Regions from separate parts of the Nocardia sp. NPDC047654 genome, predicted to be linked through region 1. Evidence: riboswitches for the same ligand, from Rfam matches in the RefSeq annotation. Region 1 holds a riboswitch; each other region holds the start of a gene.
The links. Region 1 has a riboswitch for S-adenosylmethionine ahead of ACGF7Y_RS34100 (amino acid ABC transporter permease). Riboswitches for the same ligand answer to the same signal wherever they lie in the genome.
Positions count from the first base shown of each region.

Region 2: it holds a riboswitch for S-adenosylmethionine, as region 1 does, so the genes downstream of both, ACGF7Y_RS11930 (rhodanese-like domain-containing protein) here and ACGF7Y_RS34100 (amino acid ABC transporter permease) in region 1, are expected to answer to the same signal.
Region 3: it holds a riboswitch for S-adenosylmethionine, as region 1 does, so the genes downstream of both, ACGF7Y_RS18155 (homoserine O-acetyltransferase) here and ACGF7Y_RS34100 (amino acid ABC transporter permease) in region 1, are expected to answer to the same signal.

Region 1 is NZ_JBIDDF010000024.1:23,985-27,389, forward strand. Features, by position in the region: gene ACGF7Y_RS34090 (ABC transporter substrate-binding protein) at 1-461, opposite strand, end outside; gene ACGF7Y_RS34095 (amino acid ABC transporter ATP-binding protein) at 461-1,228, opposite strand; gene ACGF7Y_RS34100 (amino acid ABC transporter permease) at 1,225-2,232, opposite strand; SAM riboswitch class I at 2,260-2,353, opposite strand; gene ACGF7Y_RS34105 (hypothetical protein) at 2,739-3,405, shown strand, end outside.
Region 2 is NZ_JBIDDF010000002.1:771,480-774,884, reverse strand. Features, by position in the region: gene ACGF7Y_RS11940 (serine/threonine-protein kinase) at 1-958, shown strand, start outside; gene ACGF7Y_RS11935 (O-succinylhomoserine sulfhydrylase) at 982-2,196, opposite strand; gene ACGF7Y_RS11930 (rhodanese-like domain-containing protein) at 2,193-2,609, opposite strand; SAM riboswitch class IV at 2,624-2,740, opposite strand; gene ACGF7Y_RS11925 (hypothetical protein) at 2,804-3,253, opposite strand.
Region 3 is NZ_JBIDDF010000005.1:218,773-222,177, reverse strand. Features, by position in the region: gene ACGF7Y_RS18160 (TetR family transcriptional regulator) at 25-738, shown strand; SAM riboswitch class IV at 791-901, shown strand; gene ACGF7Y_RS18155 (homoserine O-acetyltransferase) at 1,103-2,260, shown strand; gene ACGF7Y_RS18150 (helix-turn-helix domain-containing protein) at 2,318-2,695, opposite strand; gene ACGF7Y_RS18145 (nitroreductase family protein) at 2,765-3,405, shown strand, end outside.

The DNA of each region.
Region 1 (3,405 bases):
AAGTCGTACTTCTCCTTGCGTTCCTCGGTGACGGTGACATTGGAGATGAACGCGTCCACCTCACCGGAGTCCACCCGCACGAAGTTCTGCGACCAGTCCGCCACCTGCGCGTCCAGTTTCAGGCCGAGGATGTCGGCGATCAGCGCGGCGAAGTCGACTTCGGAGCCGACCACCGTCTTGTCATCGGTGGCGTAGAACCGCAGCGGCGGCGCAGCGCCGGACGCGCCGGTCACCGCCAGCGTGCCGCGATCGCGAATCGCCTGCGGCACCTCGGCGGCGATGGCATCGACCTTCGCGGTCCGGACGCGGCCGGGCTGGGCGGGGGAGAGGTCGAAGGTGATCGAACCGGCGGGCTGCGCGGCGGTATCCGCCTCGGGTTCGGTGCAGCCGGTGGCCAGTAGCGCGACCGCGGTCGCGGCGGCGGTGACCATGGCGGAGAACTTCATCGGATACCTGTTCATCAGCGGACTCGGGAAAGGAAGGCGCGGGTGCGCGGGTGTTCGGGATGGTCGAGCACGGCCGAGGGCGGGCCCTGCTCGACGATGACGCCCTCGTCGAGGAACACCACGGCGTCGGCCACCTCACGGGCGAAACCGATTTCGTGCGTGACGATCACCAGTGCGGTGCCGCCGTGCGCGAGATCGCGGATCACGTCGAGCACCTCGCCGACCAGTTCCGGGTCCAGCGCGGAGGTGGGTTCGTCGAACAGGATCACCCGCGGCCGCAGCGCCAGCGCCCGCGCGATGGCCACCCGTTGCTGCTGCCCGCCCGACAACCGGCGCGGATACGCGTCGGCCAACTGTCCGATACCGACCCGCTCCAGCAGCCGGTGCGCCTCGCGCTCCACCTCGGTCCGGTCGCGCCGCTGCGCGGAAAGCGGTGCGAGCGTGACGTTCTCGAGCACGGTCAGGTGGGGGAACAGATTGAACTGCTGGAAGACGAAGCCGATTCGCGAGCGCTGCTTGCGCACTTCGCGGTCGGGCAGCGCGTGCAGGCGGTCGCGGCGCAGCCGATAGCCGATCAGCTCGCCGTCGATGCGCACGGTGCCCGCGTCCAGCGACTCCAGGTGGTTCACCACGCGCAGCAGGGTCGACTTGCCCGAACCGGACGGACCGATCACGGTGACCACTTCGCCGGAGCGCACGGTGAGATCGATGCCGCGCAGCACCGGATGCGCGCCGAAGGATTTCCGGACGCCGCGGACCTCCACGGCGGGGGCCGCGCTCATCTGGTCGCTCCGCGCGGTGCGGCGGGACCGGCCTCGGCGACCTCGCGCAGCTTCTGCCACGCGCGTCGCAGCGGTGTCGGCGGCGGCGTGCGGTGCGCGCCCTTGGCGTAGTGGCGTTCGATGTAGTACTGCGCCACCGACAGCACGGTGGTGAGCACGATGTACCAGACCGTCGCGACCATCAGCAGCGGCACCACCCGCCCGTTGCGCCCGTAGATGACCTGGACCTGGTAGAACAGCTCGGCGATCGCCATCACCGACACGATCGAGGTGCCCTTGAACAGGCTGATCACCTCGTTGGTCGCGTTCGGCAGGATCGAGCGCATGGCCTGCGGCGCCACCACCGTGCGGAACTGCCGCAGCCGTGGGATCCCCAGCGCGGCGGCGGCTTCCAGCTGACCGGCGTCCACCGCGATGAACCCGGCCCGGATGATCTCGGCCGAATACGCCGCCTGATGCAGGGCCAAGCCGATCACGGCGGCGGTGAAACCGCTGATCACCCCGTTCACCTCGAAGGTGAACAGCGCGGGCCCGAACGGGATGCCGATCGACACGGTCCGGTACAGGTAGGCGATGTTGAACCAGAACAGCAGTTGCACGATCAGCGGGATCGAACGGAACGCCCAGATGTAGACCCACGAGATCACCCGCAGCACCGGATTGTTCGACAGCCGGGCGACCGCGAGCGCGGTGCCGAGCAGAAAGCCCAGCGCCGTACCCCATGCGGTCAGCTCCAAGGTGACCCGCAACGCCGACAGCACCGACTTCGCGGTGATGTACTGCGCGAACGTCGGCCAGTCCCACCCGGGGTTGGTGGCCAGCCCGTGCACGAACTGGGCGAGCAGGATCAGCGCGACGGCACTGACCACCCAGCGCCAGGGATGCCAGGTCTTGGCCACGGTCGGCGGCGTGCCGTACTCGGCGGCGTCCGGCGCGCGGAGGGGTGTGCCGGTCGGGTCCGGTTCGCGCGCCGGGGCGGGGGCGGGTGCGGTGGACGCACTCACGAGGGGTCCTCGATGATCACTTCGGTTCCTCCATCGGTCCCGGCGGAAGCACCCGCACCCGGTTACCGGGGGGTTGCTGCGACGTCGACGAGCCAGGTCTCTCGGTCGCTCTGGATGGTTGGCGCCGACCCCCTGTCAACCGATGTCAGGGCCGAGCCGAATCATGATGCCCAGCAAGGGAAGGCTGGGACAAGAGAAGTAATCAGCGTGAGCGTAGACCTTGTCCACGCCAGTTGATCGAGTCTTTGTAGTAACCAGACGTGCGCTGCTTCGCCGAGGGGCGGTGCGAACCGGTCGCGTCCTCGCGGAGGGGCATCCAGCGCCGGATGACGGCGGTCCGATGCAGCATACGGGTATCGCCAGGGCTGGGGAACGCGGGTCGGCCACGCGGAAGCATGTTTCGGGCAAACGAGACTCGCCGCGAAATTGCTGTACGCAATCCGTGCTGTTGGAGCCGTTTGCCGGAGTACTGTGCCCCTCGATCGTTCCGCCGATGAGGAGGTTTCGTGATCACTTTGCGTCGTCTGACCCAATTGTCCGCTGTCGCGACCTGTTCGGTCGCCCTCGCGTTTGCCGGGCCGGGTGCCGCGTTCGCGGCTCCGGATGCCACGATTCCCGCGTTCTCCGATCTCTCCGCGCCGATCGCCGCCCCCGGTGACTTGTTCGGCGCCTATCAAACCGCGCTCGACGCGCTGCGCGCGCTCGGTATCCAGCCGTTCGCGTACCCGAGCGCGTCGGCGTTCTGCCTCGACAACACCACGGCCGGGCTGGCGCCCGCGGTGGCCGGAGCCATACCCGGGCCGTGGCCGAAGAACACCGTGCAGCTTCCCGGACTGGACCTCAGCGCCGTCAAGGCCGGGCAAGCCATGTTCACCTTCGTGCCCTACGGCCTCGGGCCGGACGGCGCGAATACCGCGGGAATGCAGGTGGCCTGGCTCAATCTGAGCAACGGACGCAGCGGAACGGCCGCCATGGGGCCGCTGGCCGACATCGCCCGCGCGATGATCCCCGCTGCCGTTCCCGCGGACCAGCGGCCGGTGGCCGAGCAGGCGATCCGGGACTTCCTCTTCGCGGCCCTCCCCATGGGCGGGGTGCGGGCGGTCCCGGTGGACACCGGCAAGGGCACCGTTCTCGCCGCGGTGTTCGGCACGGTGCAGAACGGCGCCAAGTCCT
Region 2 (3,405 bases), on a different contig from region 1:
CTATTCGCTTGCCTGCGTGCTCTACGAGTCCCTTACCGGAAAGCCGCCCTATGGTGCGGGCGATCCGGCACAGCAGATGCGGGCCCACCTCATGACCGAACCGCCGCGCGCCTCGCTGGCCGCCCGTGACGTCCCGCCCGCACTCGACGCCGTCATCGCCCGGGGAATGGCCAAAGAGCCGGACGCGCGCTACCGCAGCGCGGGACAATTCGCCGCGGCGGCGTCGGCGGCCCTTCTCCGGTCCGCGTCCGCGCGACCGACCCCGCCGGTCGCACCTGCTCCGGCACCGGCAGGCCGCACATCCACCCGGATCATGACTTCCGCCCTCCCGGCGCGGACGACGCCCGAGGCCGGTTCACCCACTCCGGCCGGGCAACTCGCTCGCCGACACGAGCGCCGGTGGCTGCCCGTCGCCGCCGGGGCGGCGCTCGTCGCGGTGGCAGCGCTGTGGCTGTTCGGCGGCGGCATCGACATCGGGTCCGGACCCGTCGCGGGCCCGACAACCACCGATGCCCCTACGCCGGCCGATACTTCGCTGCCGCCGAGCGACGGGCAACCCGGGCCGGGTCCCGCGGTGCGCGACGGGAACCTCGCTTTCACCGTGATCGATGTACGCGCCACCGACCCGGCGAGCACCGGCGATTCCCACACGGTCGTGACGCTGACGGTCACCAATGTGTCCGGCGACGAACAAGTTCTCGCCGTCGCCGATCAACGGCTGGTCACCACTGGCGGCCGCTCCGTCGCACCCGACGCGGCGGTCACCGCGAAACTCAATTCGCCCGGCGAGGACTTCACGCGCATCGCCGGTGGCCGTGTCAGCACCGTCCGGCTGGCCTTCGACCTGCCCGGCAAGAACAAGAACGGCAAGAAGAACGACAAGAAGGACGAGGCACCGAGTCATCTGATCCTGCACGGCGCACCGTCGTCACCCGGCGTCACCGTGCCGATCGGCTGACCGATCGTGCGACCGTTCGCGGCTCAGGAGAGGGCGGTGTCCAAGTCGGCGAGGAGGTCTTCGACGTCTTCCAGCCCCACCGAGATACGCACGACGCCGTCGGTCAGGCCGATGGTGGCCCGGCCTTCGGGCCCCATGGCGCGGTGGGTCGTGGTGGCCGGGTGCGTGATCAGGGTCTTCGCGTCACCGAGGTTGTTGGAGATGTCGACGATGCGCAACCGGTTGAGGACTTCGAAAGCGCGCTTCTTCGCCTCGTTCTCGGGTGCGCTCAGCTCGAAGGTGATCACGGTGCCGCCCGCGCTCATCTGACTGGTGGCCAGCGCGTGCTGCGGATGAGATTCCAGGAACGGGTACCGCACCCAGCTGACGGCCGGGTTGTCCTCCAAGAAACGGGCGATGCGCAAGGCGGACTCCGCCGAGTGGCGTACCCGCAGCGGCATCGTCTCCAGGCCCTTGAGCAGGGTCCACGCGTTGAACGGGCTCAGCGCCGGACCGGTATGGCGCATCAGCGTTTTCACCGGGCCGTCGATGTAGTCCTGGGCGCCGAGGATCGCGCCGCCGAGCACGCGGCCCTGCCCATCGATGTGCTTGGTGCCCGAGTAGACCACCACGTCGGCGCCGAGTTCGAAGCCACGTTGCAGCAGCGGAGTGGCGAACACGTTGTCCAGCACCACTTTCGCACCCGCCGCGTGCGCCAGCTCGGTCACCCGGCGCACGTCGACCAAGGTCTGCATCGGATTGGCGGGCGTCTCGAAGAACACCGCCTGGGTCGGCACCGACAGCGCCTGCTCCCACTGATCGAGATCCTCGCCGTCGACGAAGACGGTCTCCACGCCCCAGCGCGGCAGGATCTCGTTGCACACCACGAAGCACGAGCCGAACAGGCTGCGCGCGGCGACGAGCCGGTCACCCGCCTTCAGCAGCGCGCCCAGCGCGGTGAACACCGCGGACATGCCGCTGGCGGTGGCGAAGCACGCCTCGGCGCCGTCGATCAGGCGCATCCGCTCCTCGAACATGGCCACCGTGGGGTTGCCGTAGCGGGAGTAGACGAAGTGCTCGACCTCGCCGGTGAACGCGGCCTCGGCGGCCTCGGCGCTCTCGTAGACGAAGCCGGAGGTCAGATAGAGCGCTTCGGCGGTTTCCTCGAAACCGGAGCGCCGCAGCCCGCCGCGCACGCCCAGCGTCGCGGGACCGACGCCGTCGGGCAGCGGCTTGTCGAACGCGCCGCCGGTGATCACGACTGCCGCCAGGGCAATCCGAGGGCACGCCAGCCCGCGCCGCCGCGATGCCCGAATTCGTCGAGCGGGCCTTCGAAGCCCTCGAGCACGTTGTAGGAGGTGCGGTAACCCGCTGAGGTGGCGGCGATCGCCGCACCGATCGAACGCTGACCGGAGCGACAGAGGAAGACGACGGGAGCCTCGGGATCGTGGCCGTCGAGCGCTTGCTTCAACTGCTCGACGAACGTCTCGTTGCGCGCGCCCGTGGAATCGACCCACTCGATCAGCACGGTCGGCCGTTCGATCGAACTGGTGTCGGGGACGCCGACGAACTTCCACTCCGCTTCCGTCCGCACGTCCACGAGGACGGCCTCGGGATCGTCCCGCAACAGCTCCCAAGCCTGCTGTGGGGTGATGTCACCGGCATAACTCATGTGCACCTCCTGCGAATCCGCACTTGCCGCGCCCGGGACCAGGGCGCCGCCAGGTCGTCACCCGGAGCACCCCACCGCGGAGGAGGGTTGCCGACCAGTAATGCCGGGGCTTGACACTGGTTCTCATGACCTTCGACTGAGATTGCACCGACCCGGGTCACCCTGTCAAACGGTGGCGCACACTGCGCGAACGCTCAGGTGCAGACCAGCCACTTACCGCCGGATCGGGTGAGATTCCAGGTCGAGGTCCGCTCCTGCCCGTCCACCTTCGTGGTCACGGTCGCCTTCCCTCGGTCGCCGTCCATGATCGGACTGTCGATTTTCGTGATCTCGACCAGCTTTCCGGCGCCGTCCTGCCCCGCCAGCGGCGAGCGGGTCGCGTCGAAACCCTGGCACGCGGTGCCGGGCGGCGGCACGGCGTCGCTGCGGTTGGAGCCGTCGACGAAGTTGCGGACGGCCGCCGCGATGCGGTCGGCTTCTGTGACATTTTTCTCAGCGGGCGACAGCACGCCGCCGAGCACGATCGCGATCAGCACGATCGCCGCGACCACCGCGGCCGCGATGAACGGGGCCGCCGAGCGCTTGTCGGTCTGATCGACCCGGATGATCTCGTCCTCGCCCGGGGTCGGCTGCTGTTCGGTCATGGCTCGATGATCCCTGGTCGGCGCGGGTATCGAGCGCTCGACCCCCGGCTGCGGACCGGGGTGGCGCCGGCCGGGTCCGGGCGTCCGCGATAGGCCGCGCGCGAGCGGGTAAGCGACGATTGTGGCTTTCGACGGCAGCCGCCGAGTTCACG
Region 3 (3,405 bases), on a different contig from region 1:
AACAGGTTGCGTTACCATGGGGTCATGCTCGAGTCATCGACGCCGATGGGCGCGAGCGCTGCGGCCGACCGCGCCGCGAGCGCCCCCGCGACCCCAGGGCTGCGCGAACGCAAGAAGCAGCAGACGAGGTTGCGCATCATCGCGGCCGCCCTGGATCTGTGCGACACGCAGGGCTTCGACGCGACCACGATCGAGCAGATCGCCAACGTGGCGGACGTCTCGCCGCGCACGATCAACCGCTATTTCGAGAGCAAAGAGGACATCGTCCTCGGACCGGTCCAGGATTTCGGGCGCACGATCGCCGAGACGCTGCGCGAGCAGCCACGCACGGGTAACGAACTACAGGCGCTGCTCGCGGCCTTCCTGCACGTGGTCGATCAAGCCGCCGAGGGTGGCGAGGCCGACCCGTTGTCGTTCCGGCAGTTCCAGAAGATGCAACGGATCCTGCGCAGCAGCCCTTCGGTCAGCGCGCGCAGCATGGAACTCGCCGACGACAAGAACACGGCGATCGCGGCGGTGGTCGCCGAGCGCCTCGGCACCGAACCGGACGCGCGCGCGGTGCGGCTCCTCGTCGGCACCTGGCAACTGATCGGCCACATCGGCATGGAGTGCTCCGACGATGCGTTCCTGGACGAGGACCTGGCGACCGCGACCAGGGCGGGGCGCACCGCGTTCACCGAGGCGTACGACGAATTCGTACGCACCTGCTGCGGGGCGGCGACCGTCGCGGACCAGTGAGTTCGGCGGAGGATTTCGGACGCCGACCGCCCGCCGGTTATGATGCCGGGCAGGTTATGAGTACCAGCGCCAAGCCCCGGCTCGCTGGTCGGCAACCCTCCAACCGCGGTGGGGTGCTCCGGGTGATGACCTGGCTCCCGAGAGTCGGGAGCAAGCGCGTAACAGGAGGTCGCCGGCATGTGTTGTTGTTCGTTACCCACACACCGCTAACCCTTGCTGTACCGGCGAACACCTTTTGGGAGCAAACCATGAGTGAATTCACCGCGCCCGGGACCGAGCAGGACCCGGCAGCGCCGTACAGCCGCGTGGCCGCCACCGTGGACATTCCGGGCGATCTACGCGCCTGCTTCGCGACGGCGGCGACGTGACCGTGAGCACCGAACCGAGCACGCGGACCTCCGGCAACGTCCTGCCGCCCCCGGATGGACAGCTCGGCGCCATCGCCATCGGGGACGTGCGACTGGAGAACGGCGCGGTCATCCCGGACGTCCACCTCGCGGTGCAGCGCTGGGGCGAGCTCTCCCCCGGCCTGGACAATATCGTGCTGGTCGAACACGCGCTCACCGGCGACTCGCACGTCGTCGGCAAGTCCGACGACGTGCACGAGATGCCCGGCTGGTGGGACGGCATGGTCGGCCCGGGTGCTCCGCTGGACACCGACGAATGGTGTGTGATCGCGACGAACGTGCTCGGCGGCTGCAAGGGCAGCACCGGGCCGTCGAGTCCCGCGCCGGACGGGAAACCTTGGGGCGCGCGATTTCCCGAGATCTCCATCCGCGATCAGGTGACCGCCGAGGCCGCTCTGTTCGACCTGCTCGGTGTCGAGCGGCTCGCCGCCGTTGTCGGCGGTTCGATGGGCGGCATGCGGGTGCTGGAGTGGATGGTCGGCGCACCGGAGCGGGTCGCGGCGGCGCTGGTGCTCGCGGTCGGCGCCCGCGCCACCGCCGACCAGATCGGTACCCAGACCACCCAGATCGCGGCGATCAAGGCCGATCCGGACTGGCAGGGCGGCGACTATCACGGCACCGGCCGCGCCCCGCTGACGGGCATGGCCCTGGCCCGGCGGATCGCCCACCTGACCTACCGCACCGAATTCGAACTCGACCACCGGTTCGAGAACAAGCCCCAGGGCGACGAAGACCCGTGGCACGGCGGCCGCTACGCGGTGCAGAGCTACCTGGACCACCAGGCCGAAAAGCTGTGCAAGCGCTTCGATCCCGCCACCTATGTGCTGCTGACCGAGGCGATGAACCGGCACGACGTGGGCCGGGGCCGGGGCGGCGTCGAGGCGGCGCTCGCGGCGACGCCGGTGCCGTGCGTGGTCGGCGGCGTCGACTCCGACCGGCTGTACCCGCTGCGGACCCAGCAGGAACTCGCCGATCTGCTGCCCGGTTGCGACGGATTGGAAGTCGTGCACTCCCGCGACGGGCACGACGGATTCCTCACCGAGGCGGCGGCGGTCTCGAAGCTGCTGACCGAGACCATGCGACTGGCCCGGGCGGGTGTGCGACCCGAACGCTGAAGATCCGCCGCGCCGAAGCGTCCGCGCGCGACGTTCCGAGCACTGTCTGCCCCACGCTCAGAGCGCCGCGCCTCGTCGCGCCGCCTCGATCCGGTTGATGTTGCTTTCGATCCAATCCCGCAGCGCCGCGATCGGCGTGCGCAGACTGTGGCCGAGGTCGGTGAGGGTGTAGTCGACGCGGGGGGGAACCGTCGGATGCACTGTGCGCGTGACGAATCCGTCCGCCTCCAATTGCCGCAGAGTTTGCGTCAGCATCTTCTGGGAGATGCCCTCGATGCGGTTGCGCAGATCGGTATAGCGCATGGTGCCGTCCGCGAGTGCGTCGATGATCAGCACCGTCCATTTGCCCGCGATGTGGTCGAGAACCTCCCGCGTAGGGCACTTCGCGGAGTACACATCCGCGGGGAGACCGGAACCTTCGAGGTATGTGGGCACCTTTCGGAGTGTAGCGCACTATTTAGTGCCTTCTTCCTATTCGAGGGTCACTCTCCGATAGTAAGAATCATGGAAACGCAGACACTTTCGATTGCCGAAGCCATTCGAACCCGCCGCACCGTCCGGCATTACCGGGCCGATCCGGTAGCGCCGGAGCTGCTCGAAGAACTCCTCGACCTGACCATGCAGGCCCCGAGCGCCTGGAACATGCAGGACCGGTCGGTTGTCGTGGTGACCGGCGAAGCCGGCCGCCGCGCCCTGCACGAAGCCGCGTTCGGTCAGCCCCAACCGCTCGAGGCGCCGGTAGTGCTGGTTTTCCTCGCCGATGTCGACGCCTGGCGAGCGGGCAACGCCGATATCGCCGAACTCGCCGGCCGCAGCGGCGCGTGGAACGCCGACTTCACCGCCATGTTCGACACCCGCGCGGAGTACCACGCGCTCGAACGGCACGGCCTGCTGCGGGAGAATGCGGTGAAGAACGCGATGATCGCGGCCACCTACACGATGCTGGCGGCCACCGGCCTCGGACTGGCCTCGGCCCCGATGAACGGGTGGGACGCCGAACTGGTGAAGCAGGCCGTCGGTGTCGGCGATCGTGTCGATCTGGCCGTCGCGGTCCTGGTCACGGTCGGTTACAGCGACACCGTTCCACCCCATCCCGGCCGCCGGCCGCGCGAGCGGACGGTTTTCGCCGAGCGATACGCGGCCGC